Regions from separate parts of the Bacillus sp. Pc3 genome, predicted to be linked through region 1. Evidence: a T-box and tRNA genes for the amino acid it is inferred to sense, from the RefSeq annotation. Region 1 holds a T-box; the other holds one or more tRNA genes.
What was found. The T-box of region 1 lies ahead of tyrS (tyrosine--tRNA ligase). A T-box ahead of a tRNA ligase gene usually reads a tRNA of that ligase, here a tRNA-Tyr.
Positions count from the first base shown of each region.

Region 2: it encodes a tRNA-Tyr, which carries the amino acid that the T-box ahead of tyrS (tyrosine--tRNA ligase) is inferred to sense. The anticodon was not compared.

Region 1 is NZ_CP010406.1:3,169,340-3,184,359, reverse strand. Features, by position in the region: gene SB24_RS15340 (SGNH/GDSL hydrolase family protein) at 1-646, opposite strand, end outside; gene SB24_RS15335 (hypothetical protein) at 844-1,071, opposite strand; partial or broken gene SB24_RS20675 (hypothetical protein) at 1,119-1,169, opposite strand; gene SB24_RS15330 (cation diffusion facilitator family transporter) at 1,341-2,210, opposite strand; gene SB24_RS15325 (TrmB family transcriptional regulator) at 2,434-3,240, shown strand; gene SB24_RS15320 (AzlC family ABC transporter permease) at 3,313-4,044, shown strand; gene SB24_RS15315 (AzlD domain-containing protein) at 4,041-4,364, shown strand; gene sr7p (small protein SR7P) at 4,405-4,530, opposite strand; gene tyrS (tyrosine--tRNA ligase) at 4,650-5,915, opposite strand; T-box leader at 5,966-6,198, opposite strand; gene acsA (acetate--CoA ligase) at 6,252-7,970, opposite strand; gene SB24_RS15300 (GNAT family N-acetyltransferase) at 8,129-8,761, shown strand; gene SB24_RS15295 (acetoin utilization AcuB family protein) at 8,786-9,430, shown strand; gene SB24_RS15290 (acetoin utilization protein AcuC) at 9,427-10,593, shown strand; gene motS (flagellar motor protein MotS) at 10,603-11,292, opposite strand; gene motP (flagellar motor protein MotP) at 11,282-12,097, opposite strand; gene ccpA (catabolite control protein A) at 12,166-13,170, opposite strand; gene SB24_RS15270 (bifunctional 3-deoxy-7-phosphoheptulonate synthase/chorismate mutase) at 13,449-14,525, opposite strand; gene ytxJ (bacillithiol system redox-active protein YtxJ) at 14,762-15,020, opposite strand, start outside.
Region 2 is NZ_CP010406.1:1,204,903-1,219,922, reverse strand. Features, by position in the region: gene SB24_RS05525 (ABC transporter ATP-binding protein) at 1-1,397, shown strand, start outside; gene SB24_RS05520 (aromatic acid exporter family protein) at 1,477-2,544, opposite strand; gene SB24_RS05515 (glutamate-1-semialdehyde 2,1-aminomutase) at 2,754-4,043, opposite strand; gene bcp (thioredoxin-dependent thiol peroxidase) at 4,201-4,674, shown strand; gene perR (peroxide-responsive transcriptional repressor PerR) at 4,799-5,236, shown strand; gene SB24_RS05500 (YgzB family protein) at 5,271-5,624, opposite strand; gene SB24_RS05495 (nucleotidyltransferase-like protein) at 5,827-6,711, shown strand; rRNA gene SB24_RS05490 (16S ribosomal RNA) at 6,940-8,489, shown strand; rRNA gene SB24_RS05485 (23S ribosomal RNA) at 8,665-11,594, shown strand; rRNA gene rrf (5S ribosomal RNA) at 11,697-11,812, shown strand; tRNA gene SB24_RS05475 (tRNA-Asn) at 11,822-11,896, shown strand; tRNA gene SB24_RS05470 (tRNA-Ser) at 11,902-11,992, shown strand; tRNA gene SB24_RS05465 (tRNA-Glu) at 12,029-12,100, shown strand; tRNA gene SB24_RS05460 (tRNA-Val) at 12,111-12,186, shown strand; tRNA gene SB24_RS05455 (tRNA-Met) at 12,194-12,270, shown strand; tRNA gene SB24_RS05450 (tRNA-Asp) at 12,278-12,354, shown strand; tRNA gene SB24_RS05445 (tRNA-Phe) at 12,365-12,440, shown strand; tRNA gene SB24_RS05440 (tRNA-Thr) at 12,444-12,516, shown strand; tRNA gene SB24_RS05435 (tRNA-Tyr) at 12,528-12,612, shown strand; tRNA gene SB24_RS05430 (tRNA-Trp) at 12,623-12,696, shown strand; tRNA gene SB24_RS05425 (tRNA-His) at 12,726-12,801, shown strand; tRNA gene SB24_RS05420 (tRNA-Gln) at 12,811-12,882, shown strand; tRNA gene SB24_RS05415 (tRNA-Gly) at 12,936-13,010, shown strand; tRNA gene SB24_RS05410 (tRNA-Cys) at 13,017-13,087, shown strand; tRNA gene SB24_RS05405 (tRNA-Leu) at 13,095-13,183, shown strand; tRNA gene SB24_RS05400 (tRNA-Leu) at 13,429-13,510, shown strand; gene SB24_RS05395 (Na+/H+ antiporter NhaC family protein) at 13,656-15,020, shown strand, end outside.

The DNA of each region.
Region 1 (15,020 bases):
GATTATACGGGTCGATGAGATCAGTATCAAACAGATCGGCATATGGTACAGAGAGGAGTGTGCAGGCTTCTTTTTGGGCTTTCACATAGTCAGCCAGCTTCAGGCCCAGTTTATTTTTATCAGTATCACGGCGGACGATTTTTCCTTTTGACATTTTGGCTTGTCTCGTTGGGGTCACCACAATGATGCTCGCGCCTTTATTTCCGCTCCGCAGCTGCTGGATCACTTGGCAGAAGCCTCCGTAAAATGTGGTGATATCCTTTTCATCTGTGCCGATGGGAATGTGGTTGCACCAATCATCATCTGTTCCCTGGACAATGATGACATCATGTCCCTTTGTTTTAAGCGCCTGCTGATAAATGTTATCGCTTCCGTTGTTGCTCATATTAACGCCGCTGACAGACAGATTGGTTATTTCAGCGTTTGTCCGGTCTTTCAGAATGTCACCAAAGCCGTATTCCGCACGCAGCCCCCGGGCGACGCTGTCACCTAAGATCGCGATTTTTGAAGCCTTCCGCAGCCTGCTTATGCTGATGAAGTCAACGCTGATATGCCCGCTGTCCGTGATATGCAAAAGCTTGCTGCTGATGTTTGGCAAAGAGACTGTCTTTCCTTCAGAGTTATAAAAATCCTCATTCAGCTTCATTCGGCGTCATCCCTTCCTTTTTATCCTCCGGCATCTTTTTTGACATAAAAAACGGACACGAACAAACAGCGCCATGTTGTCAGTTCAGTGTCCGCAGATGATGATACCGGATCTTTTATGCAGTTCTCTTGCCATTATAGCAGATCTCCGTTACTTGTAATAGAGTCTGCAGTCAGCATTTAAAACAGCGTTTGCGGCTACGTTTTTGATGAGACCGTCTGCTGCGGGAACGGTGTGTCCGGCGATGCGTCCGTCTTCTGCTGCGGGAACGGTGTGTCCGGCGATGCGTCCGTCTTCTGCTGCGGGAACGGTGTGTCCGGTGATGCGTCCGTCTTCTGCTGCGGGAACGGTGTGTCCGGTGATGCGTCCGTCTTCTGCTGCGAGAACGGTGTGTCCGTTTTCTGCTGCGGGAACGGCGCGAACATTTTTTAGAAACCGGTTCTTGGTATAAATACTCCCCTAAACCTTCTCTTTCCGCAACGGCAACTCCATGTTCAATTTCTTTAACAGAAATAGCGTTCAATTCTGTTCACCTCCCTTTTTCTTTACAACATAACGTATGAAATGAACCCCTCACGTGTATAAGCTTATCTCTCATATGAGCGAGAAATAGTCATTTATACAACAAAAAGACCCGTGGGAACGGGCCTTTTGCAGGCATTTTGCCGGGAACAAACGCAAACTTAAGATCGATTTATTTCTTCCTCTCGCTCTCCGGCTCGGGGTGAATCATTACCTGTGCTTGTTTGAATTCATTCGTAATATCTCTTTCAATGCGGTCACACAGGTCATGCACGTCTTTAATCGTCACGTGAGAGGCTACGACCAGGTGAAAATCAATATACTCCTGCGGGCCGGAGCGTCTTGTACGAAAATCGTGAATTTCAATAAATTCCTGTTGAAATGTTTCAATAATCTTTAAAATTGTTTTTTCTTCCTCTTCCGACAAACGGGTATCAATCAGCGGCGGGAATGCTTCTTTCATTAACTTAAACGCTTCATATATGATATACACCGCCAGCACCATACCTATAATGGGATCAAGTATGTACCACTCCGTTACGGTAACGACCAAAAGGCTTGCCGCTACGCCTAATGATGTGTACACGTCAGTCAGTAAATGCAGGGCATTTGATTTCATTGCCACGGAATTAACCTTTTCGGCTTCTCTTTTTACGAACTTCGAAACGATCAAATTAATGAGAGCCCCCGCAAGCATCACAACAATTCCCAATACAGGCAGATGAACCGGCGCCGGGTTGACCAGTTTTTGAACGCATTCATATATCATCCAAATCCCTGCCGCAAAAATCAGAATCGTCTCGATAGTCCCCGACAGATTCTCGACTTTTCCATGACCGTACGGATGCCCTGTATCAGCCGGCTTTTTTGAAATCCTGACGGAGATAAAGGCGATGAAGGCGGCGATCAAATCTAAAAAAGAATGAATGGCTTCAGAAAGTATCGCGACAGATCCGGTTATGATCCCCACCACTATTTTGAGCATGACGACCAGGGAATTGCTTATAACCGATAAAAAAGCGATTTTAGAGGTGTTTTCCACCGTGATCCTCCTCTTTTTAACTTCTTGAATTTATCGTATCAAACGGCATTCGTGTGGGTCTACGGCAACGTTTTTCACAAAAGCCATACATGTAACTCACCATAAACTAAGTTGGAAAGCGACAAAAACAGGCGCACCTTTCTTTCAGCACTCAAGTCCCATTGACAAGATATAACCGCTTACATTATAGTAGTTTCATGAATAACCACTACGGAGGATGTTTATGGAGGATGTTCTGAAAGAATTACAGAAATTTGGATTTTCTCAATATGAATGTAAAGCATATATCGGCTTGTTGAAACACTCGCCTGTTACCGGATATGAAATCAGCAAAAGGTCAGGCGTCCCCCGCTCAATGATCTATGAGGTATTGGGGAAATTAGTTGATAAAGGCGCTGTCCATATTGTGCCGTCTGATCCGGTTACATATGCTCCGCTTGCCGGAAAGGAATTAATCGACCGGCTCCGGCACGATTTCGAGAGCTCATTCGGCTACCTTGAGGAAAAGTTATTGGCGCTGGAAAGCGAGCAGGAGATGAATGTCATCCGCCGCATCAGCACGAATGATCATGTCATCAATGAGATGAAGGATATGATTGAAAAAGCCGAGGAAGAGTTGTGGCTGTCTGTCTGGGAACAGCAGATTCCCTTTATTCAAGAAGCCGCTAACAAACGCGCCGCCGAACAATTGCCCGTCTTTTCGATTGTGTTCGGCCCTCCGGAAGTGAAGCTCGGAAATACGACAAATCATAATATGTCTCCTGAAGTGGCGGAGAAACGGATGGGCGGAAGATTAACGATAGCTGCCCGCGATAATAAAGAAGTCTTAATCGCCAATTTTTCTCCGCAGACGAATGCCTGGGCCATTAAATCAGAAGATCCCGCTCTCGTTCTCGTGGCCATGGAATATATGAGGCACGATCTGATGTTCGCGGAGCTTGTGAAAGAAGTCGGGGCTGAGAAAGTTGAAGGCCTGCTGAAACAAAACCATTCGTTATTTCATGTCGTCACCGGAAATCGGTTCATATAAATGTGAACCGTATTTTCTTTGATTTTTTCATTAGTCGTTATCATTATAATCTCTATGAAAGGAGTATGAAAAATGATTAACACAGAAGTGCAAAAAACCGCCGTTTCCCGGGAAATGAACGATACGTTTTTACAGGGGGTGCGGGATTGTGTGCCTACGCTGCTGGGCTATATGAGCATCGGTTTTGCTTTCGGCATCGTTGGCGTTGCCTCTCATCTAAGCATTCTTGAAATTTGTTTGTTATCTTTGTGTGTCTATGCCGGCGCCGCCCAATTTATTATTTGCTCGCTCCTTGTTTCCGGGAGTCCGATTTCCGCCATTATTTTAACGACGTTTATCGTCAATCTGCGGCACCTTCTGCTGAGCCTGACCATCGCGCCGTATTTCACGAAATACTCTTTGCTGAAAAATATCGGCTTCGGGGCTTTGCTTACTGATGAATCTTTCGGGGTAGCGGTGAACAAAGCGGCTCAGAACGGCAGGTTATACGATAAATGGATGAACGGCCTCAATATAACCGCTTACATGTGCTGGGTTATTTCCTGTGTAATGGGCGGGCTTCTCGGACAATGGATATCTGATCCTTACGCGCTCGGCCTGGACTTTGCTTTGCCCGCTATGTTTGCGGCGCTGCTTGTGCTGCAATTGCAATCGTCCGCTTCGGAAAAGCTGAAGCACAGCCTCTCCTTAATTCTCTATATGATCATTTTTATGGTCTTGTTATCGTATTTCGTCCCGTCACACATCGCGGTCATCGTCTCAACCGTGATTGTGGCAACGATCGGGGTGGTGACGGACAAATGAGCATCAGCACACAAATGATCTGGATTATACTCGGCTGCATGATTGTTACACTTGTGCCGCGCATTGTTCCGTTTATATTTGTCCGGAACATTCAGATGCCTGAGTTGGCTTTAAAATGGCTCTCCTTTATTCCGCTTTGCATTTTGACGGCTCTGGTAACGGAAAGCATGATTGTGAAAACAAACAGTGCTTTGACCTTTGATTGGAAAGCAATGATCGTTCTCATCCCGACATTGCTTTGCGCGATGCTGACAAAAAGCTTATCCATCACGGTCATCACGGGAGTCGTGCTGATGGCCGCCGCCAGGCTGATATGGTGACAATCAAAAGCCTCCATTCCGCAGAATGGAGGCTTTACCTTTATGATGTCGGATTTTCTTCTTCCGTCTCTGATTCCTCGGCTTTGGCTTCGGCGTTTATGCTTTGCTGCTGTTCCCAATGATCCCGCTGCAATCTTTCTTTTGCGATGGTAAACATGAAATTCACGGCGCAGCACCCCTTCCCTGTTTTGCTTATACTATGTACTGTACTCATTTCCCCGTGCAGTATTCACAAAACATAAAAAAGCAGCCTGCCGCATTGAGCGGCCGGACTGCTTTTTATTTTCAGTACGTGATCAGGAAGTATTTTTTCTTTCCGCGGCGCAGTACGGTAAATTGATCTTCAATGCGGTCTTCCGCAGTCAGAAGATGCCCGATGTCCGTCTGGCGCTCGCCGTTAATGTAAACAGCTCCGTTTTGAATGTCTTCGCGGGCCTGCCGTTTTGAAGGCGACAATTTTGATTCCACAAGCACGTCTACTAAAGACAGTTCTTCAGAGCGGTCTTTTTCAAACGAAGGTACATCTTTAAATCCTACCTTGACGTCTTGAGCGGAAAGCTCTTTAATATTGCCGCTGAACAGCGCCTGAGAGATATGAACGGCCTGCTCAAGCGCTTCGCGGCCGTGTACAAGAACAGTCACCTCTTCAGCGAGACGTTTCTGCGCTTCTCTTTTCTCAGGAGCCGTCTCCGTTTTTTCAGCATAAGCTTCAATTTCCTCTTTTGATAAGAAAGTAAAGTATTTTAAGTATTTGACGACGTCGCGGTCATCTGTATTGATCCAGAACTGGTAGAATTCGTACGGCGATGTTTTTTCTTTATCAAGCCAAATGGCGCCGCCTTCCGTTTTGCCGAATTTCGTGCCGTCAGCTTTTGTGACGAGCGGAATGGTAAGACCGAAAGCTTTCGCCCCTTCTTCTTCTGATTTTCTGATCAGTTCAAGACCGGCCGTGATGTTGCCCCACTGGTCACTGCCTCCGATTTGGAGTTTGCAGTTCTTTTCTCTGTACAGATTCAGAAAATCGTAGGATTGCAGGATCATGTAGCTGAATTCCGTGTAAGAAATTCCGGTTTCAATTCTTGAGCTTACAGTATCTTTCGCAAGCATGTAGTTAATTCCGAAGTTCTTTCCGACGTCACGGAGAAATTCAATAATGCTCAGCTTTCCGATCCAGTCAAAGTTGTTCGCTATGACAGCGGGGTTTTCTCCGGCCTCGAAATCTAAAAATCGGGAAAGCTGATTTTTAATTTTTTGCGACCATTCGACAACGATATCCTGAGTATTTAACGTACGTTCCGCTTTTTTGCCGCTCGGATCGCCGATCAGTCCCGTCGCACCGCCTACAAGCGCAATCGGATGGTGGCCTGCAAGCTGGAACCGGCGCAGTGTCAATATCGGCAGAAGGTGTCCGATGTGCAGGCTGTCAGCCGTCGGGTCAAACCCTGAGTATAAACGGATTTTTTCCTCGTTCAGCTGTTTATTCAGTCCTTCTTCATCCGTCATTTGCTGGATTAAGCCGCGGAATGATAAATCCTCTAATAAGTTAGTCATTTTGTCTGCTCCTTTGTTTATGAAAATAAAAAACGCCCCTTCGTTTAAAACGAAGGGACGATATAATCGCGGTACCACCCTACTAATAAAAGCATAAAAAAGCTTTTATCACTCTTTTTGATAACGGACCGTGTCCGTTCTTTCACTACTGAAAGCCTTGGAATGGCTTTGTTCGCAAAAACGGTTCATGAGTGTATTCGGCATATCTTATGTGCTGATTTTCACCGGCCATCAGCTCTCTTGAACAATCAGATACCCTACTTGTCTCAATCAAAACCTTTTCGTATGAAGCTTACTCATTTTTAACATAAATAAGATACGATGTCAACGCCGTCTTTAATCTTCCATTGTGGACAGGTCGCCTGCCGGCAGGTTCAGCTCCCACGCCTTCAGCACACGTCTCATGATTTTTCCGCTCCGTGTTTTCGGAAGTTTATCTTTGAATTCAATTTCCCGCGGTGCGGCATGCGCGGCAAGCCCCTGTTTTACAAAGAGGCGAATGTCCTCCTTCAGCTGATCGGATGGCTCATGCCCTTCTCTGAGCGCGATAAACGCTTTAATAATTTCTCCCCGGACAGGGTCCGGCTTTCCGATGACGCCTGCTTCGGCAATCGCCGGATGTTCAACAAGTTTGCTTTCGACTTCAAACGGGCCGACGCGCTCGCCGGATGTCATGATGACATCATCGACTCTGCCTTGGAACCAGAAATAACCGTCTTCATCCATATAAGCAGAATCTCCGGAAACATACCAGCCGCCCGGCATGAAATAAGAATCATATTTCTCTTTGTTGTTCCAAATGGAATCCATCATCGACGGCCAGCCCTTTTTAATGGCGAGATTCCCCATTCGGTACGGCGGAAGCTCATTTCCCTGATTGTCAACGATCGCCGCTTCCACTCCCGGAATCGGTTTCCCCATTGAACCCGGCTTGATCTCCATGCAAGGATAATTGCAAATGAGCTGTCCGCCCGTTTCTGTCATCCACCACGTGTCGTGGATGCGCTTGCCGAATACTTTATGTCCCCACTTGATGACCTCGGGGTTCAAAGGTTCTCCGACACTCAGGACGTGACGAAGTGAAGTAAGGTCAAATTTGGATGCCATTTCATCTCCGGCGCCCATAAGCATTCTGAAAGCCGTCGGAGCGCTGTACCAGACGCTGACACCGAGCTTCTCGATCGTGCCGTACCAGTTTTCCGGACTGAATCTGCCGCCGACGATCACATTCGCCGCTCCGTTCAGCCACGGCGCAAATATCCCGTACACCGTCCCGGTCACCCAGCCCGGGTCCGCAGTGCACCAGTAAATATCGTCTTCTTTAAGATCAAGCACCCACTTGCCGGTCTGGTATTGCTGAATCATGGCTTCATGAACGTGGAGCACACCTTTGGGCGTTCCGGTAGATCCTGATGTGTAGTGAAGCAGGTAGCCGTCTCTTCTGTCCATCCATTCGATATCAAGTCTCGTGCTTTCTCCCTCAGCCGCTTTATCATAATGAATGATTTTATCTCCCGCTTCTTTGCTGCCGCCGACAATGAAAATATGCTCGAGGTCGGGCAGGCTGTCCGCCGGAATCCGTTCGGCCAGTTCAGGTGTCGTCACGACAACCTTTGCCTGGCTGTTCAACAGGCGGTCTTTGACGGCGCCTTCCATAAACGCTTCAAATAAAGGACCGGCGATCGCACCGATTTTAATTGCGCCGAGCATGATAAAGTAAAGCTCCGGCGAACGCGGCATGAAAATAAAAACGCGGTCCCCTTTTTCCACGTTTCCATACCGTCTCAGTACATTTCCCGCCCGGTTCGATTCCTCCATCATTTCTTTAAATGTGTATTTTTCATCCCGGTTTGCGTCCTTGTAATACAGCGCTACTTTGTTTTTTCGAAATGATTCGGCATGACGGTCAATCGCTTCGTACGCCGCATTCAGCTTCCCCGTCTGATGCCAGGAAAATGCCGCTTCGACCTCTTTCCAATCGAAGCTGCGGTACGTTTCCTCATAATTTCGCAGATGATAATTCCCCTTTTCCGCCGGCAGCGCTTTCAAATTCATGCAACATCCCCCTTTGCTTATCTATAGACTAATTATAGTAGATGTTCACAGTTTTCTCAATTTTTAAAATATAAATTACAACACTATTGAAAACGCTTTATATTTTGTTATGCTTAAAAGAGATGTGTTTTTATTAAGAACCGACAGGCGGTGAATCAGTGAAACATCATAAAACGTACCATTCTTCATCAATTCAGACAGCAGCCGGCCCTCTTTTAGTAGAAGGGCCCGTTCCTCCAGAGGACCTAGCACAGTATGAGTTTCATGAAGGCCTGACAGCCTTTCGCCTTCCTCATGAACAGCACAAAGCGTTAATCGAGATCGCCGGGCTTCCTGAAGGGCGGATCATTATTGCCAGGGACGGACAGACGATTATCGGCTATGTGACGTATTTATATCCTGATCCGCTTGAACGGTGGTCTGACGGAAATATGGAAGACCTCCTTGAACTCGGGGCGATCGAGGTCGCTCCCGGCTACAGGGGCTGTTCTGTCGGAAAAACTTTGCTGACAGTCAGCATGATGGATGAACAGATGGAACGGTACATCATCATGACGACGGAATATTACTGGCATTGGGATTTAAAAGGAATGAAAAAAGATGTGTGGGAATACAGAAAGATCATGGAAAAGATGATGAATGCCGGGGGTCTTGTCTGGTTCGCAACGGATGAACCGGAAATCAGCTCTCATCCGGCCAATTGTCTGATGGCCCGCATCGGCAGGCACGTCAGTCAGGAGTCAATTGAACAGTTCGACAGGCTTCGTTTTTATCAGCGATTTATGTATTGACTGACATACAAAGGGGATAAAAAGATGATTGCAGAACAAATCATGAAACGGGACGTCATCACCGTCTCAAAACACGACTCCATTGAAACAGCCGTCCGTAAAATGAAGATATATCATATCCGCCATCTCCCTGTCATCGACGACGAGCTGCACGTCATCGGTATTGTCACAGACAGAGACATTAAACAGGCCGGCCCCGGCAGCTTTGAACAAAAGGAACGCGGCGCATTTCTGACAAACAAAGTGGAGACCATTATGATGCGGAATGTCATCTGCGCCCATCCGCTTGACTTTGTGGAAGAAATATCCGCTTCCTTTTATGAGCACGGCATCGGCTGTCTGCCGATTACGGTAAACCATAAGCTGACGGGCATTTTAACGAAAACCGACGTGCTCCGGACTTTCGTCAGCCTGACAGGCGCGGCCCAGCCGGGATCACAGGTGGAAATCCTGGTGACGGATATGACAAAAAGCCTTGCTGATCTCAGCTGCATGTGCCGCGATCTTCAGCTGCAAATCCTGAGTGTGCTCGTCTATCCCCATGATTCCGCCGGGTCGAACATTCTCGTCTTCCGGGTGAAGACGATGAATCCGCTCCCTTTTATCCGTGCCGTTCAAGAAGCCGGATACAATGTCTTATGGCCGAAACATTTGAGGGATCAGCCATGAGAGACAGCGTTTTTGTTTACTCGCCTTCTTATCAGACGTATCAATTTCATCAGGAACATCCGTTCAATCAGCGTCGTGTGCTTTTAACATACGATCTGCTTCAGGCGGCGGATGCGTTTGACGAAGGAGATATCGTCACACCGCGCACGGCCGCTAAAGAAGAGCTGGCTCTCGTTCATACGGAGGATTATATACAGGCGGTGGAACTAGCGGGTGCGGGCCGGCTCCCTGCCGCAGAAGGAGAAAGCTACGGTCTCGGAACGGAAGACACCCCCGTTTTTGCCGGCATGCATGAAGCCGCGTCACTTCTGGTGGGCGGCACCTTAACGGCGGCTGATTATGTCATGACGGGACAAGCCAGGCACGCCTGCAATTTAGGAGGCGGCCTTCACCACGGCTTCCGCGGCAGGGCCTCAGGCTTTTGTATCTATAATGACAGCGCCGTGGCCATCCAATACATCCAGAAGAACTACGGGGCAAAAGTGTTATACATTGATACAGACGCCCATCACGGCGACGGCGTTCAATTTACGTTTTACGACAGGTCTGATGTCTGCACTGTTTCTTTTCACGAGACCGGGCGTTATTTATTTCCCGGGACGGGACAGGTACTGGAAAAAGGAAGCGGGCAAGGCTACGGCTATTCTTTTAACATTCCGCTGGACGCTTTCACAGAGGATGATTCCTTTCTTCACGCTTACAATACGGCCGCCTCAGAAATCGCGGCTTTTTTCAAGCCGGATGTGATTCTTACCCAAAATGGTGCGGACGCCCATTATTACGACCCATTGACACACCTGTCCAATACAATCTCCATTTATCAGGAGATCCCGCGGCTTGCTCATTCATTAGCCCATCAATATTGCAGCGGCAGATGGATCGCGGTCGGCGGCGGCGGATACGATATTTGGAGAGTCGTCCCGAGAGCATGGAGCCGCATTTGGCTTGAGATGAAAGGGATTGATCCCGGGGAACGCATACCGCAGAAATGGATTGATAAATGGCAGAAGCACTCCCCCTGCACGTTGCCCGCTTTTTGGAGTGATCCTGAACAATTATATCCTCCGATTCCCCGCAAAGATGAAATTTCAGAAAAAAATGCCCAAACCGTGGAAAAAGCACTTTTTGCCATCCGGTCTGAGCAGCGGTATAAAACAAAATAAAAAACGACCTTATGAGGAGGTCGTTTTTTTGATCACAATTTCTACACGGCGGTTTTCTTTCATATGTCCGGGACTTTTGTTGTCCTTCACAGGTTTCGTATCCGCATACCCGGCAGAGATAAACCGTTTGGCGGAAAAGTCTTCATTCGCGGTAAAATACCGGATCACACTCGCCGCTCTTGCAGACGACAGCTCCCAATTTGACGGAAATTGATAGGTGGAAATCCGGCGGCTGTCCGTATGGCCTTCTACCTGTATGTCATTCGGAATTGTTTTTAAAAGCACCGCGATCTGATGCAGAACCGGCTCGGCGTTTTTCAGCACATCCGCTTTTCCTGTCTGAAACAGAACGGCCTCCTGCAGCACCAGAACCACTCCGCGCTCATCGCGCTTCGCTGTCAATTTCGAACTCAAATGATGCGCTTTTATGTATGTCTTCACGTTTTGCAGGAGCAAATCCTGTTCTTTATGTTCATTTGCTTTGTCTGATGACGCCGGTTCACCCCCGCTGCCGTTTGTATGAATCGATGAAACGGCAGATTGAAATTTTTCCGCGTCTATTTGCGACATCGAAAAAAGCAATATAAAGAACACGAGAATGAGCGTGATCAAGTCAGCGAACGTCACCATCCATCTCGGTGAACCGCCGGAATGTTCCGGTTTGTTTCTTCTTTCAAAACGCTCTTTTCTAAGCTTCATGGACAGCGCCCTTTTTCTTGTTCGCAGGCTGTCCTTTACGCCAGTCTTCTCTTGAGCTGAAGACGACGAGCTGACTTTCGAGGTTGCGGGGATTTTTGCCCGATTGGATGCCGACAACCCCTTCGATCATGACCTGTTTGATGAAAATTTCACTTTCCGTTTTTTCTTCAAGCTTTGCCGCGATTGGGATAAATACCAAGTTGGCAAGCAGCGCTCCGTACAGCGTCGTCAATAGCGCAACGGCCATGTTCGGTCCGAGGGTATGCGGGTCATTTAAGTTTTTGAGCATGAGAACGAGTCCGACGAGCGTCCCGATCATTCCCCAGGCGGGTGCGAAATCACCGGCTTTTTCAAAAACGCGTCTTCCTTTTCTGTGTCTTTCTTCCATTGCGGCGATCTCAGAATCCATTACCAGCCGGATCGTTTCCTCGTCCCAGCCGTCAATCGCAAGCAAAAGCCCTTTTTTTAAAAACGGATCCTTGATCTCACGCGCCTGGTCATCCAGAGACAGAAGCCCCTGCCTGCGCGCCTGCTCCGAAAGGCTGACAAATACTCTGACAAGCTCTTTCACATTGTCATCCTGACGGGAGAATACCTGTTTCAGAACAGAAGGGGTTTTCTTTAAATCCCTCGGCGGAAAGCTGATAAAGATCGCCGCAGCAAGGCCGCCTGTGACGATTAAAAAAGAAGTCAGATCTAAAAATGAACTGATTCCCGCCAGTCCCGTCCCTGACAGAATACCGATTGCGACAATAATACAGCCTAACATAAAGCCAACGGGCGTCAGATAATCAAAACGTTTCATATCTTCTCCTTACTCAAGTAAAAAAGCAAGATTCCACCCCTCAGAGTGAAGCTTGCTTTTCCGTTTTTTTATGACTTGGTTGATTGTCTTAATTCGATGCGGTGAGGCAATTCGACGATATGCTCTTCAACCGGCTCTTTGTTCATCAGTTTTGTCAAAAGTCTCATCGCCACGGCGCCGATATCGTACGTAGGCTGCACGACTGTTGAAAGCTGAGGGCGGACCATCAGGCTCAATCTCGTATTGTCAAAACCGATAATATCAAGATCATCAGGTATCGAAAGACCTTGATCTTGGGCCGCATGGATAATGCCGAGGGCCATTTCATCCGTCGCAGAAAGAATCGCCGTCGGTTTCCGGTCAAGGCCCATCAAGCTTTGAAGCGCCTCCATACCGGAATCATAAGTGTAATCGCCTTCCGCTACGAATTGCTCGTTAAACGGAATCGCCGCTTCTTCAAGCGCCCGTTTGTACCCTTGCAGTTTTTTCGAACGGTTGATCGGCTCTTGCATCGGTCCGGAGACGAATGCAATATCGCGATGCCCTTTATCAATGAAAAGCTTAACGGCATCATAAATCGCCTGTTCGTAATCAATGGCGACAGAAGGCGTCTCGCCCTGTTCTTCCACTGATGCCGCCAAGACGATCGGCACAGGAGAGCGCTTAAATTCTTCGACATGCTCGTCCGTAATGTTGCCGCCCATAAATACGATACCGTCCACTTGTTTGCCAAGCATCGTATTTAACAGATGCAGTTCTTTCTCAAGATTTTGGTCCGAGTTGCTTAAAATAATATTATATTTGTACATCGTCGCGATATCTTCAATTCCACGCGCAAGTTCAGAGTAGAAAATGCTTGAGATATCAGGGATGATGACGCCGACCGTAGTCGTTTTTTTGCTTGCAAGCCCTCTTGCCACCGCATTCGGGCGATAGCCGAGCCGGTCAATGGCTTCCAATACTTTTTTTCTGGTCGTCGGTTTTACATTCGGGTTGCCGTTCACGACGCGGGAAACAGTCGCCATACTGACATTTGCTTCTCTGGCCACATCGTATATCGTAATGTTGCTCACTGAAACCACTCCTTTTACTGGATACACTTATCCTTATCTATAGCATAAACACTTTATGTAAAGAAATGTCGTACGATTTCGCATTCTGTCGTTTATGATTGTAAGCGTAAGTCAGTAGTGTACATTATTTTTCATTATTCATCAAATTTAAATATCTCTCATGAAATTATACACGTTTTTCCCAGTGATGAAAACGTTCACTTTCATTTTATAATTAAATAAAATGAAGATACGAAAAAAAGCCGCGCGAGGCGGCCTTTAAAGAGCGGAACGTTGTATTATGCTTTTACTTTCAGCATTGGCTTTAATTCGTTCAGCCATTTCTCGAATTCAGGTATATCCATCTGCTGCGCAGAGTCTGAAAGGGCAACGGAAGGATCAGGGTGAACTTCGGCCATCACGCCGTCAGCGCCGATCGCAAGCGCCGCTTTTGCTGTCGGAAGCAGGAGATCGCGGCGGCCTGTTGAATGTGTGACGTCAACAAACACCGGCAAGTGAGTTTCCTGTTTCAAAATCGGCACGGCAGAAATGTCGAGTGTGTTTCTCGTTGCCGTTTCGTACGTTCTGATACCGCGCTCACAAAGAATGATTTGGTCGTTTCCTTGTGACATGATGTATTCAGCTGCATTGATGAACTCTGAAATTGTTGCGGCAAGACCGCGTTTTAACAATACCGGCTTTTTAACGGAACCGGCGGCTTTCAGCAATTCAAAGTTTTGCATGTTCCGCGCGCCGATCTGAATGACGTCAATGTAATCAATCGCTTGCTCAATGTGTGCGGGCGTTACGATTTCACTGATCACCGCGAGGTCATATTCATCAGCGACTCGTTTAAGAATTTGCAGGCCTTCTACGCCGAGACCTTGGAAATCATACGGACTTGTGCGGGGTTTAAACGCGCCCCCGCGCAGGATTTTAATGCCTTGTTTTTTCGCTGCGGCCGCTACTTCGGCAACCTGCTCATAGCTTTCTACGGCACAAGGTCCGACGATGAATCTCTGATCGCCGTCACCGATTTTTTCGCCTTTAATGTCAACGATCGTATCTTCTGCTTTTTTCTTCCGGGAGACGAGCAACGCTTTGCTGTGATCCTCTTCTTGAAGTTCAAGTCCGGCTTTGAAAATTTCTTTGAAAATATGCTGGATCGTTGAGTTTTCAAATGGGCCGTCATTGCTTTCAATTATGCGGTTAAGCATTGTACGCTCTCTGACAGGGTCAAATCGGTTGACACCCTGTGCTTCCTTTGCTTTACCGATTTCTTTTACAACGGCTCCGCGTTCATTGATTAATTTAAGGATTTCTAAGTTTAGTGCGTCTGCCTGCTGTCTTAGGCTCTCTAATTCCTTGTTGCTCATCTTTTTCATCCCTTCTATGCTATGTTTTATTTTAATGGTTAACATGCATCTTACTACAGTTATGCGAAAATAGGAATATGAAATAATAAATTTTTTCACATTCGGCTTTATCACCAAAACGCTTTTAAGCTTTTATGCGTTGAAGCGGTATATATTGATATCCTACATGATCCGGCTGAAATGATCAATAGTTTTTTTCAAAAAAAAAACCGCCGGTATCAACCGGCGGCCAGCAATTATGAAAGGTGCTGCTCTATTGCGTTTTTTGTGATTTGTGAATGAGACGCGTGCCATTTCACTTCGCCGTTTGCAATGACGAATACTTGCGGGCTTTCATGTTTCACGCCGTATGTCTCGGCGATATAGTTTGAAAGCGGCCGGCTGTCCTGCACCTGCAGGTAATAAGAAGGCACTTCTGAATGCGCCGATGCAAAGGCGTCAAACTCCTGAAACGCGGCTTGGCTGATCGGGCAGGTTGTGCTGTGTTTCAAAAAC
Region 2 (15,020 bases), 2.0 Mb from region 1:
CGAGAACGGGCGAAGTCATTTCCCGGGTGATAAATGATGTCGAACAGACAAAAGACTTTGTCATAACCGGACTGATGAATATCTGGCTTGATATGATGACGGTGCTGATCGTCATCTGCATTATGTTTACACTCGATGTCAAGCTGACATTGATATCTGTCATTTTGTTTCCGTTATACGGAATTTCAGTGAAATACTTTTACGGCCGTCTCCGAAAACTGACACGTGAGCGTTCTCAGGCACTCGCCCAAGTTCAGGGACATTTGCACGAACGAGTTCAGGGGATGCCCGTCATCAGAAGTTTTGCCATTGAAGATTATGAACAAGCCAATTTTGATGAAAAAAACGGACATTTTCTGGACAGAGCGATCCGTCATACGAATTGGAACGCAAAAACGTTTGCAGTCGTGAATACCATTACGGATTTGGCGCCGCTGCTCGTTATCGCGTTTGCGGGTTATTTTGTCATAAACGGTCCGCTGACGGTAGGGACGATGGTTGCGTTCGTCGGCTATATTGACAGAATGTACAATCCGGTCAGAAGATTGATCAACTCATCGACGACCCTGACCCAGTCGATCGCTTCAATGGACCGCATATTTGAATTTATCGACGAGCCGTATGAACTGACTGATAAACCGAATGCAGTAAAAGCTGACGGCGTTAAGGGCGAAGTTGAATTCCGAAATGTCTCGTTCCGTTATGAGGAAGGAAAAGAAACGATTTTGCAGGACGTTTCCTTAAAGGTGACAAAAGGGGAAACCGTCGCGCTCGTCGGGATGAGCGGCGGCGGTAAATCGACGCTTGTCAGCCTCATACCGCGTTTTTATGATGTATCCGGCGGCAGCCTGCTGATTGACGGCACAGATATTCGCGATTATGAAGCGAGAAGCCTCCGCAATCAAGTCGGAATGGTGCTTCAGGATACGTTTCTGTTCAGTGAGACGATTCGTGAAAATATCGCCATCGGTAAACCGGGAGCGTCTCTGGATGAGGTGGTTGCGGCTGCGAAAGCGGCAAATGCCCATGAATTTATTATGAATTTCCCCGAAGGCTATGAAACCAAAGTCGGCGAACGGGGCGTCAAATTGTCAGGCGGGCAGAAACAGCGGATTTCCATCGCGCGTGTATTCTTAAAAAATCCGCCGCTGTTAATCTTGGATGAAGCGACATCGGCTCTTGATCTGGAAAGTGAACACTACATTCAGGAAGCGATGGAAAAGCTTGCGAAAAACAGGACGACATTTATCGTCGCCCACAGGCTGTCCACGATTACGCACGCGGATAAAATTGTCGTCATGGAAAACGGCGCCGTCGTCGAAACCGGCACGCACGAGGAATTAATGGCCCAAGGCGGCCAGTACAGACACTTATTTACGATTCAGAATTTGAACTGATACAAAAACGTATGCCGTCCGAATGGGCGGCATACGTTTTTTTGAATGCAAAAAAACCCGGTTTTACGGAAGCACCGGGTTACTCATCATCGTCTGTTTCTAATTCGCTGTCTTTCGGGTGGTATGTCTGAAAACTCGTAATTAATGTATCGAGATGCTCCAGCTGCTCGCGGTATTCCGCAACCGCAGCCATAATGCTGAGCATATTGTAATCAAGCAGTTCATCCTCGCAGTTCTGCTGATTTTTCAAGAAAGACTTCGTCAAAAGCTGTTTATATCTTATGCTTTCTTCAGCGTCGTCATCATGCGGTTTGATCTTGCCGACCGTCCGCATCAGAATCCTTTCGTGCCAATGAAGCAGATAATCAATTTCTTCTGTCAGCGTCTCCTGAAATTCCTCCGGCATATGATAAATCTCGTTTTCATAGCGGTGCAGCTTTTTCAGCGTATCAAGCGCCCGATTCGCCGTAATAATCGCCTGTCTGAACAATACAAGCTTGCGCGACTTTACATACGTCGTTTTCTTAAAGTAGCTTCTCTCCTCTTTATAAAGAAGGTACGTATGATCAAGCTTCATCATCTTTTCCTTCAGCTTCTCAATATCCTCTTTCAATATCGAGTGTTCCGTGGACTGACGCATCGTCAGCCTGATCCATTTCATGATCTCATCGGTATATTCAACCGTATGATGAGTCAGCTTCGTTTCGTATTTCGGCGGAAGAAACACAAGGTTCACAATAAAAGAAGACAGCACGCCTAAAATAACGGTGCTTGTTCGTATCAGAGCGAACGTCAGGAAGCTGTTTCCCGGTGTTTCTAAAATTGCGATAACCGTCACGAGCGCAATCGAAATGGTGTGTTCAATTTTCAGTTTTAACATGATCGTGATGACAATCACTGCGGTCAATCCGATCATAATCGGACTCGGTCCGAAAATCAGTCCGAATGCCGTAGCGATGACAGCGCCGATGATATTTGCCTGAACCTGATCAATAATGATAAGAAAAGACCTGTAAATAGAGGGCTGTATGGCAAATATAGCTGCAATCCCGGCAAAGATCGGCGACGGAAGTCCGATCCATGATGCTAAGTAGAGCGCGAGCGTAATCGCAATCCCTGTTTTTAAAATGCGGGCACCAAGTTTCATTGGTTTGTGCGTGCATTCCTTTCTCTAATAAATTATGTGCCGAACGAACGGCTGACACTTACATTTCCCTGTTGGCTGATTTGCTAAACAATAAAGTAATATACAGGGATCATACCAATTATTCAAGGTCTTTTTTTGAAAAAACCATTATCTCACAAATCGGACAAAAAGAAAAAGCGGAAGCCCCGGGCTCCCGCTTGTTTCAGCAGTTATTTTTTCATATGTCTGAACGCATCTTCAACGGCTTGTAAAGTGGCGTCGATATCCTCTTCAGTATGTGCGGTTGTGATAAACCAAGCTTCATACTTCGATGGAGCGAGATTGATGCCGCGCTCAAGCATCAGCTTGAAGAACTTGGCGAATGCTTCTCCGTCCGTATTTTCCGCCTGCTCGTAATTGACGATCTTTTCATCAGTGAAGTAAACCGTGAGCGCGCCTTTTAAACGGTTGACGGTGATGGTAATGCCATGTGTCTCCGCATGGGCGAGAATGCCTTGCTCAAGTCTGGCGCCGAGCTCATCAAGCCGCTCATAAACGCCTTCTTCCTTCAGCACTTCCAGGCAGGCGATGCCTGATAGGATAGATGCCGGGTTTCCGGCCATCGTGCCGGCTTGATATGCCGGACCGAGCGGAGCAACCTGCTCCATGATCTCTTTTTTGCCTCCGTAAGCGCCGATCGGCAAGCCGCCCCCGATAATTTTACCGAGCGCCGTTAAATCAGGCTTCACTTGAAGAAGATCCTGCGCGCCTCCGTACATAAAACGGAACGCCGTGATCACTTCATCATAAATGACGAGCGCGCCCGCTTTATGGGTCAATTCATTTACCTGTTCTAAAAATCCTTCTTCAGGTTCAACGATGCCGAAGTTGCCGACGATCGGCTCGACGAGAACCGCTGCAATTTCTGAACCCCATTTATCCATCGCGGCTTTGTAGCTTTCAATATCATTGAAAGGAACGGTAATCACCTCATTGGCGATGCTTTTCGGCACGCCGGCGGAATCAGGGGTGCCGAGCGTAGACGGGCCGGAACCCGCAGCGACAAGTACGAGGTCAGAATGGCCGTGATAGCAGCCGGCGAATTTAATGATTTTTGTCCGGCCTGTATAAGCGCGTGCAACCCGGATCGTTGTCATCACCGCTTCAGTGCCTGAGTTTACGAATCGTACTTTATCAAGTGAAGGAATGGCCTCCTTCAGCATTTTGGCGAAAGTGACCTCATGTTTGGTCGGCGTCCCGTACAGCACGCCGTTTTCAGCAGCTGTTTTAATCGCTTCAGTAATATGCGGATGGGCATGTCCGGTAATAATCGGGCCGTAAGCCGCTAAAAAATCGATATACTGATTCCCGTCTATATCCCAGAAATAAGCGCCGTTCGCTTTTTCCATCGCAACGGGTGAACCGCCGCCTACCGCTTTATAGGATCTGGACGGGCTGTTCACGCCTCCGACGATATGCTCTAACGCTTCCTTATGAAGTTCAACTGATTTTGTATACAAAAAATGACCCTCCTAATATCTCCTTACATCATGTTCTATTGTAGCATGCTTCATTGCGAGCACAACGGTTCATGCTTCCAGAAAAGAGCGGGGGGATAACGGTTGTAATCTTAACGTGAATTGGATACGCTTAATAAAAAACCCGGAGGTATAAGAAATGAGTATTGAAATCGGACAAACAGCACCGGATATGAAATTAGTGAATGACAGCGGGGAAGAAGTAGCATTGACGGATTTTAAAGGGAAGTACGTCGTTCTCTATTTTTATCCGAAAGACATGACACCCGGATGCACGACGGAAGCATGTGATTTCCGTGATCAGCACGAAAGTTTCGCGGGACTTGATGCGGTTATTATCGGAGTAAGCCCTGACAGCCGTGATAAACATGAAAAATTTAAGCAAAAACACGATCTTCCTTTCCAGCTCCTCGTTGATGATGAGCACAAATTGGCGGAAGCTTTTGATGTGTGGAAGCTGAAAAAGAATTTTGGGAAAGAATATATGGGTATCGAGCGATCCACTTTTTTGTTAGATAAAGAAGGCCGTCTTGTGAAGGAGTGGAGAAAGGTAAAAGTGAAAGATCACGTTGCCGAGGCGCTTCGAGAATTGGAACAAATTGCGTCTAATTAATGGACAAATGCTGAACTCACGGGGTTTTCTTCAGATTACATTTGACAGGAGACCGGAAAAAGATGTACACTAATTATAAACATTATAAAGTAAGAATCTTTTTTAGAAGAGAGGTGCATGACGGATGGCTGCACATGAATTAAAAGAAGCCTTAGACACGTTGAAGGATACGGGAGTCCGGATTACTCCTCAACGTCATGCCATTCTGGAATATCTCGTGGATTCTATGGCACATCCGACAGCGGACGATATATATAAAGCCTTGGAAGGGAAATTCCCTAATATGAGTGTTGCGACAGTGTATAACAATTTGCGTGTATTCCGGGAAGCTGGGCTTGTAAAGGAACTGACGTACGGAGATGCGTCCAGCAGATTTGACTTTGTCACCTCTGACCATTATCACGCCATTTGTGAAAGCTGCGGAAAAATCGTAGACTTCCATTATCCCGGGCTTGACGAAGTGGAACAGCTTGCGGCTCACGTCACGGGGTTTAAGGTAAGCCACCACCGTTTGGAGATTTACGGCGTCTGCCAAGAATGTTCCAAAAAAGAAAACCACTAAACGAAGCTGACCGCTTTGATACGGTCAGCTTCGTTTATTTTGCACTGTTTTTTCTGTTATAAGACTCATCGAACGCTTTGCCTTCCAATCCTTTATCCAATGTAAGCGGCTCTCTGCAATGCATGCACATATCCACTCTGCCCAGAATCTTCGTTTCTTTCTCGCAAGCGGGGCACATCACCCGGACCGCTTTTGTGGACAGCATGCCGATCCAAAAATAAACGGCGGTGCTGAGCCCGATCGACAGCAGGCCGAGAATCATAAACAAGCTGGCAAGCAAAACAGACTGCTTAAAGAACAGCCCGATGTACATAATGATAAACCCAACGAAAACCAAACTTAACGCAAACGTTCTGATCTTATTAATTTTGCTTGAGTATTTCGCCATGTCCATCCCCCTCCCGTTTAACTATAGCACAAAACAGATGGCATATTCTTCATGTTTTCGTAAGAAAAGGGAAGAATAAATATGGCACCTGAAAGGAAATTTGTTATAATAGTGCAATGTGTTTAGAAAAAAGGACTTTCATGTTTTATCATAGAAATGTAGAAACAATAGCTAGTGAAACAATCGCATTGGAGGAATCGTAATGGACAATCTTCTCCGTCCAATTTACCAAGAAAGAGCAAGTCATCCCGATACGCTGGCCGTCCTTATGATTGAGAGAAGGAGTAAAGCATCATCCATCACGGATAACTTTGATGCGGTCATGCTTGTCATTGTCAAACAGGCTGATGAACCTCTTTTTATAAAGCATTATGAATTCGAACAAAAAACCGCTTCTTTACATATTGTAACGGAGGCTCTGCTTCAGGAATGGATTCTGCTTGGGACCAATAGAAGAGTCATAGATTGGATCATCAACGGCAAAGTACTGTTTGACCGCAATGAATATATATCTGAACTCAATGACCGGCTCAGCACTTTTCCTTTCGCCGAGCGGAAATTAAAGATCGGAATGGAATACGGCAAGCTGATCAGAAGATTTGTAGAAGGAAAAGCGTTTTTTGAAGCTGATCATTTTCTGGATGCATATTATGCGGTAGTGCATGCTCTTCACCACTTGGCCCGCATAGAAGTGATTGACCGGGGATTTTATCCCGAAACGACAGTCTGGAACCAGGTCCGTCACATTGAGCCGCAGGTATATAAGCTATATTCCGAACTTGTCGAGAGTCACGAAAGTTTGGAGAAAAGGCTCGAATTATTATTCTTAGCAAATGATTTTCTCATCCATTCAAAAGCTGAAATCGGTTCTGCCCACCTTTTTCAAGTGATGAAAGAAAAAGAAATGTGGCAGTTTGGAGAATTGCTTCAGCACCCTGAACTGGTGCACTTCACCCAAGATCTTGGTGTTATGCTTGATTACCTGACGGAAAAAGGCTTTGTTGAAGTATCTCAAATAGAGACCAAAGGGCAGGAAGTATATCATCGAGGATATTCTTTCAAAAAAAGTGTTGACGCTGAATCATAGGCATGGTATATTATTAAACGTCGCTGATGCGCTTCAACAAAAAGCTCACAGCGGCGGAGAAATAAAAACAAAAAACATTTGACAGCAAATCGCTGAAATGTTATACTGAAAAAGTCGCCTCAAGATGAGGTTGAGATGATCTTTGAAAACTAAACAAGACAAAACGTACCTGTTAATTCAAAGTTTTAAATAAATCGCACAGTGATGTGCGTAGTCAGTCAAACTACTTTATCGGAGAGTTTGATCCTGGCTCAGGACGAACGCTGGCGGCGTGCCTAATACATGCAAGTCGAGCGGACAGATGGGAGCTTGCTCCCTGATGTTAGCGGCGGACGGGTGAGTAACACGTGGGTAACCTGCCTGTAAGACTGGGATAACTCCGGGAAACCGGGGCTAATACCGGATGGTTGTTTGAACCGCATGGTTCAGACATAAAAGGTGGCTTCGGCTACCACTTACAGATGGACCCGCGGCGCATTAGCTAGTTGGTGAGGTAACGGCTCACCAAGGCGACGATGCGTAGCCGACCTGAGAGGGTGATCGGCCACACTGGGACTGAGACACGGCCCAGACTCCTACGGGAGGCAGCAGTAGGGAATCTTCCGCAATGGACGAAAGTCTGACGGAGCAACGCCGCGTGAGTGATGAAGGTTTTCGGATCGTAAAGCTCTGTTGTTAGGGAAGAACAAGTGCCGTTCAAATAGGGCGGCACCTTGACGGTACCTAACCAGAAAGCCACGGCTAACTACGTGCCAGCAGCCGCGGTAATACGTAGGTGGCAAGCGTTGTCCGGAATTATTGGGCGTAAAGGGCTCGCAGGCGGTTTCTTAAGTCTGATGTGAAAGCCCCCGGCTCAACCGGGGAGGGTCATTGGAAACTGGGGAACTTGAGTGCAGAAGAGGAGAGTGGAATTCCACGTGTAGCGGTGAAATGCGTAGAGATGTGGAGGAACACCAGTGGCGAAGGCGACTCTCTGGTCTGTAACTGACGCTGAGGAGCGAAAGCGTGGGGAGCGAACAGGATTAGATACCCTGGTAGTCCACGCCGTAAACGATGAGTGCTAAGTGTTAGGGGGTTTCCGCCCCTTAGTGCTGCAGCTAACGCATTAAGCACTCCGCCTGGGGAGTACGGTCGCAAGACTGAAACTCAAAGGAATTGACGGGGGCCCGCACAAGCGGTGGAGCATGTGGTTTAATTCGAAGCAACGCGAAGAACCTTACCAGGTCTTGACATCCTCTGACAATCCTAGAGATAGGACGTCCCCTTCGGGGGCAGAGTGACAGGTGGTGCATGGTTGTCGTCAGCTCGTGTCGTGAGATGTTGGGTTAAGTCCCGCAACGAGCGCAACCCTTGATCTTAGTTGCCAGCATTCAGTTGGGCACTCTAAGGTGACTGCCGGTGACAAACCGGAGGAAGGTGGGGATGACGTCAAATCATCATGCCCCTTATGACCTGGGCTACACACGTGCTACAATGGACAGAACAAAGGGCAGCGAAACCGCGAGGTTAAGCCAATCCCACAAATCTGTTCTCAGTTCGGATCGCAGTCTGCAACTCGACTGCGTGAAGCTGGAATCGCTAGTAATCGCGGATCAGCATGCCGCGGTGAATACGTTCCCGGGCCTTGTACACACCGCCCGTCACACCACGAGAGTTTGTAACACCCGAAGTCGGTGAGGTAACCTTTATGGAGCCAGCCGCCGAAGGTGGGACAGATGATTGGGGTGAAGTCGTAACAAGGTAGCCGTATCGGAAGGTGCGGCTGGATCACCTCCTTTCTAAGGATTTTAACGGAATATAAGACCTTGGGTCTTATAAACAGAACGTTCCCTGTCTTGTTTAGTTTTGAAGGATCATTCGATTCTTCGAGATGTTGTTCTTTGAAAACTAGATAACAGAAGTAATTCACATTCAATTAGTAATGCAAGATATCACGTAGTGATTCTTTTTAACGGTTAAGTTAGAAAGGGCGCACGGTGGATGCCTTGGCACTAGGAGCCGATGAAGGACGGGACGAACACCGATATGCTTCGGGGAGCTGTAAGCAAGCTTTGATCCGGAGATTTCCGAATGGGGAAACCCACCACTCGTAATGGAGTGGTATCCATATCTGAATACATAGGATATGAGAAGGCAGACCCGGGGAACTGAAACATCTAAGTACCCGGAGGAAGAGAAAGCAAATGCGATTCCCTGAGTAGCGGCGAGCGAAACGGGACCAGCCCAAACCAAGAGGCTTGCCTCTTGGGGTTGTAGGACACTCTGTACGGAGTTACAAAGGAACGAGGTAGATGAAGAGGTCTGGAAAGGCCCGCCATAGGAGGTAACAGCCCTGTAGTCAAAACTTCGTTCTCTCCTGAGTGGATCCTGAGTACGGCGGAACACGTGAAATTCCGTCGGAATCCGGGAGGACCATCTCCCAAGGCTAAATACTCCCTAGTGACCGATAGTGAACCAGTACCGTGAGGGAAAGGTGAAAAGCACCCCGGAAGGGGAGTGAAAGAGATCCTGAAACCGTGTGCCTACAAGTAGTCAGAGCCCGTTAACGGGTGATGGCGTGCCTTTTGTAGAATGAACCGGCGAGTTACGATCCCGTGCAAGGTTAAGCAGAAGATGCGGAGCCGCAGCGAAAGCGAGTCTGAATAGGGCGAATTGAGTACGTGGTCGTAGACCCGAAACCAGGTGATCTACCCATGTCCAGGGTGAAGTTCAGGTAACACTGAATGGAGGCCCGAACCCACGCACGTTGAAAAGTGCGGGGATGAGGTGTGGGTAGGGGTGAAATGCCAATCGAACCTGGAGATAGCTGGTTCTCTCCGAAATAGCTTTAGGGCTAGCCTCAAGGTAAGAGTCTCGGAGGTAGAGCACTGATTGGACTAGGGGCCCCTACCGGGTTACCGAATTCAGTCAAACTCCGAATGCCGATGACTTATCCTTGGGAGTCAGACTGCGAGTGATAAGATCCGTAGTCGAAAGGGAAACAGCCCAGACCGCCAGCTAAGGTCCCAAAGTATACGTTAAGTGGAAAAGGATGTGGAGTTGCTTAGACAACCAGGATGTTGGCTTAGAAGCAGCCACCATTTAAAGAGTGCGTAATAGCTCACTGGTCGAGTGACTCTGCGCCGAAAATGTACCGGGGCTAAACGTATCACCGAAGCTGCGGACTGTTCTTCGAACAGTGGTAGGAGAGCGTTCTAAGGGCTGTGAAGCAAGACCGGAAGGACTTGTGGAGCGCTTAGAAGTGAGAATGCCGGTATGAGTAGCGAAAGAGGGGTGAGAATCCCCTCCACCGAATGCCTAAGGTTTCCTGAGGAAGGCTCGTCCGCTCAGGGTTAGTCGGGACCTAAGCCGAGGCCGAAAGGCGTAGGCGATGGATAACAGGTTGATATTCCTGTACCACCTCCTCACCATTTGAGCAATGGGGGGACGCAGGAGGATAGGGTAAGCGCGGTATTGGATATCCGCGTCCAAGCAGTTAGGCTGGGAAATAGGCAAATCCGTTTCCCGTGAAGGCTGAGCTGTGATGGCGAGCGAATTATAGTAGCGAAGTTCCTGATTCCACACTGCCAAGAAAAGCCTCTAGCGAGGTGAGAGGTGCCCGTACCGCAAACCGACACAGGTAGGCGAGGAGAGAATCCTAAGGTGATCGAGAGAACTCTCGTTAAGGAACTCGGCAAAATGACCCCGTAACTTCGGGAGAAGGGGTGCTCTGTTAGGGTGCAAGCCCGAGAGAGCCGCAGTGAATAGGCCCAGGCGACTGTTTAGCAAAAACACAGGTCTCTGCGAAGCCGTAAGGCGAAGTATAGGGGCTGACGCCTGCCCGGTGCTGGAAGGTTAAGAGGAGCGCTTAGCGTAAGCGAAGGTGCGAATTGAAGCCCCAGTAAACGGCGGCCGTAACTATAACGGTCCTAAGGTAGCGAAATTCCTTGTCGGGTAAGTTCCGACCCGCACGAAAGGCGCAACGATCTGGGCACTGTCTCAACGAGAGACTCGGTGAAATTATAGTACCTGTGAAGATGCAGGTTACCCGCGACAGGACGGAAAGACCCCGTGGAGCTTTACTGCAGCCTGATATTGAATGTTGGTACAGCTTGTACAGGATAGGTAGGAGCCTTGGAAACCGGAGCGCCAGCTTCGGTGGAGGCATCGGTGGGATACTACCCTGGCTGTATTGACCTTCTAACCCGCCGCCCTTATCGGGCGGGGAGACAGTGTCAGGTGGGCAGTTTGACTGGGGCGGTCGCCTCCTAAAAGGTAACGGAGGCGCCCAAAGGTTCCCTCAGAATGGTTGGAAATCATTCGCAGAGTGTAAAGGCACAAGGGAGCTTGACTGCGAGACCTACAAGTCGAGCAGGGACGAAAGTCGGGCTTAGTGATCCGGTGGTTCCGCATGGAAGGGCCATCGCTCAACGGATAAAAGCTACCCCGGGGATAACAGGCTTATCTCCCCCAAGAGTCCACATCGACGGGGAGGTTTGGCACCTCGATGTCGGCTCATCGCATCCTGGGGCTGTAGTCGGTCCCAAGGGTTGGGCTGTTCGCCCATTAAAGCGGTACGCGAGCTGGGTTCAGAACGTCGTGAGACAGTTCGGTCCCTATCCGTCGCGGGCGCAGGAAATTTGAGAGGAGCTGTCCTTAGTACGAGAGGACCGGGATGGACGCACCGCTGGTGTACCAGTTGTTCTGCCAAGGGCATCGCTGGGTAGCTATGTGCGGACGGGATAAGTGCTGAAAGCATCTAAGCATGAAGCCCCCCTCAAGATGAGATTTCCCATTCCGCAAGGAAGTAAGATCCCTGAAAGATGATCAGGTTGATAGGTCTGAGGTGGAAGTGTGGCGACACATGGAGCTGACAGATACTAATCGATCGAGGACTTAACCAATTTGAATGTATGCTTACTGTTATCTAGTTTTGAGAGAATTTTTTTAAAAAAACTCTTGCTTTTTCTGAAATACATAGTATAATAATACATGTCACTAAAATGTCTGGTGATGATGGCGAAGAGGTCACACCCGTTCCCATGCCGAACACGGAAGTTAAGCTCTTCAGCGCCGATGGTAGTCGGGGGTTTCCCCCTGTGAGAGTAGGACATCGCCAGGCAGACTTCATTCCGCAGTAGCTCAGTGGTAGAGCTATCGGCTGTTAACCGATCGGTCGTAGGTTCGAATCCTACCTGCGGAGCCATTTATGGAGAGCTGTCCGAGTGGCCGAAGGAGCACGATTGGAAATCGTGTAGGCGGTAACCCCGTCTCAAGGGTTCGAATCCCTTGCTCTCCGCCACTAATTATCAATACATAACAAACGAAAAAATACCAGGGCCCGTTGGTCAAGCGGTTAAGACACCGCCCTTTCACGGCGGTAACACGGGTTCGAATCCCGTACGGGTCACTTATATGATGGAGGATTAGCTCAGCTGGGAGAGCATCTGCCTTACAAGCAGAGGGTCGGCGGTTCGAGCCCGTCATCCTCCACCATTATCATCGCGGGGTGGAGCAGTTCGGTAGCTCGTCGGGCTCATAACCCGAAGGTCGCAGGTTCAAATCCTGCCCCCGCAACCAAAAAAATGGTCCGGTAGTTCAGTTGGTTAGAATGCCTGCCTGTCACGCAGGAGGTCGCGGGTTCGAGTCCCGTCCGGACCGCCATTTATAAAAAGGCTCGGTAGCTCAGTTGGTAGAGCAACGGACTGAAAATCCGTGTGTCGGCGGTTCGATTCCGTCCCGAGCCACCATTTGCCGGTCTAGCTCAATTGGTAGAGCAACTGACTTGTAATCAGTAGGTTGGGGGTTCAAGTCCTCTGGCCGGCACTCTAAATGATGGAGGGGTAGCGAAGTGGCTAAACGCGGCGGACTGTAAATCCGCTCCCTCAGGGTTCGGCAGTTCGAATCTGCCCCCCTCCACCATTTTATAAATAGGGGCATAGTTTAACGGTAGAACAGAGGTCTCCAAAACCTCCGGTGTGGGTTCGATTCCTACTGCCCCTGCCACTATTTTATTTATTCATCTTCAGATTATGGCGGTTGTGGCGAAGTGGTTAACGCACCAGATTGTGGCTCTGGCACTCGTGGGTTCGATTCCCATCAATCGCCCCATTTTATCATTGGGCTATAGCCAAGCGGTAAGGCAACGGACTTTGACTCCGTCATGCGTTGGTTCGAATCCAGCTAGCCCAGTTGCATTTTTTTAAAAACAACAGCATAAGATGTATTAAGTTCTTTTACATGTTGCGGAAGTAGTTCAGTGGTAGAACATCACCTTGCCAAGGTGGGGGTCGCGGGTTCGAATCCCGTCTTCCGCTCCAAATTACGGCGGCATAGCCAAGTGGTAAGGCAGAGGTCTGCAAAACCTTTATCCCCGGTTCGAATCCGGGTGTCGCCTTTCTATTGCCGGGGTGGTGGAATTGGCAGACACACAGGACTTAAAATCCTGCGGTAGGTGACTACCGTGCCGGTTCAAGTCCGGCCCTCGGCACCAATTTAACTTTGAACGAACTATGTTAAATTGGTCATCAGTTTTCACATTATAAAACATATATGAGAGTGATTTGCATATTGCAGATCACTTTTTTTATATAATAAAAACGTAATGACTATCAATATAAGTTTCTTGCTTGTATCGCATATACTGCATTACCATTTAAAAAACTTTGCTAAAACCGTTGACGTTTTATGAAATACATGTTATATTTATATACGTCGGTTGAACACGACGCATTACATGCCGGTGTGGCGGAATTGGCAGACGCGCACGACTCAAAATCGTGTTCCTTCTGGAGTGCCGGTTCGACCCCGGCCACCGGTATACAAAGGCTTCTACAATATGTAGAAGCCTTTTTTGTTGCATGAAAATATCCTCCAAAGCTTGTGAAAACATGATACCTGCTGATTGTATAAATCCGCTTTTTTCAAAGATACTAACAAGAAGTTCTTTGAAAGAGGTGTTTTTTATGGAAGGGACTTGGGCTTGTCTTATCCCATTTATTCTGGTCATTCCTATTTCAATCATTACAAAGCAAGTGCAGTCCGGTCTGTTTGTCGGTTTGCTGGTCGGAAGCTATCTTTTGCATCCCAGCTTGCTTGGCGGGATTGAACATATGGTTCAATATGTAATCAGCAACATTGTCGTCACCAATAATATTAGAATCATTGTGTTTCTATATTCATATGCCGGCCTTGTAGGGATTATAAAGCTGACCGGCGGGATAAAAGGATTCGTCCATTTGATCAGTAAAAAAGTTAAAACCAAAAAAGGTGCGATGCTGCTTGCATGGCTGTCGACATTTGGCACGTTCAGTGAACCGGACTTTCGCATCGTCACAATTGCACCGATCATGAAAGCTTTAAGCAAGCGTCTGAACCTGTCGAAACAGAAAATTGCGTATGCCATTGAGTTTACGGCAAACCCTGTCATTGCCTTGATTCCGATAGCAACGGCATTTGTCGGCTACATGGTTTCCATTATCGGACAGGCCCTTAAAACGTCAGGAATAGATCAGCCGGCTTACACGGTGTATGTGAAAAGTATTCCCTTCAATTTTTTCTCCATTGTGATTATAGTAGTCGGAATTTATTACTGCTTTTTTAAGAAACAAAAAGCGGACGAAAGCTTAGAAAAAACAGAAAAGAGCGGACAAACTTCTGCTCGCAAACATAACAAAAATACGGAACCGATTCCGCGGAACAGCGGTGTGTTGCTTTCAAAAGGCTCAGGTTCATTCAACATGGAAACAGGGACGATCTCAGATATTCACGATGGACATACGGGAATGTTCGAAAGTGATGAGCATGCTGACCAGCAGGAGGAGCTGGATTCGGCGCACCGTGCTTATATTAAGGAAACACCGATTCGGCCTTGGAATTTAATCATTCCGATCGGGCTGTTTTTGCTATTAACACTCTTTCTCAGCTGGTGGGACGGCCATTCAAAAGCACAAGGGTTTTTGAATGCTTTTATCAAAAGCGATATGCTTGGCGTCATGTTAACCGCATTATTGGCAGCGGTTATTGCAGCATTTGCTCTTTTTATGTTTCAGCGTTTTCATGCAGGCGAGCTTGTTACCCATTTTATTAAGGGCGGAAACGAATTGGTCAACGTTATTATTATGTTATCGCTGATTTGGGCCGTAACAGCAGTATCTGAAGATCTGGGATTCTCGAAATATGTTACTTCTCATTTAACGTCATGGATCCCTCATATGTTTATTGCGCCGTCTCTTTTTATACTGGGGGCTGTTATATCCTATTTTATCGGGTCATCCTGGGGGACTTGGGGGCTATTAATGCCGCTCGGCGTAACGCTGGCGGTACAGTCA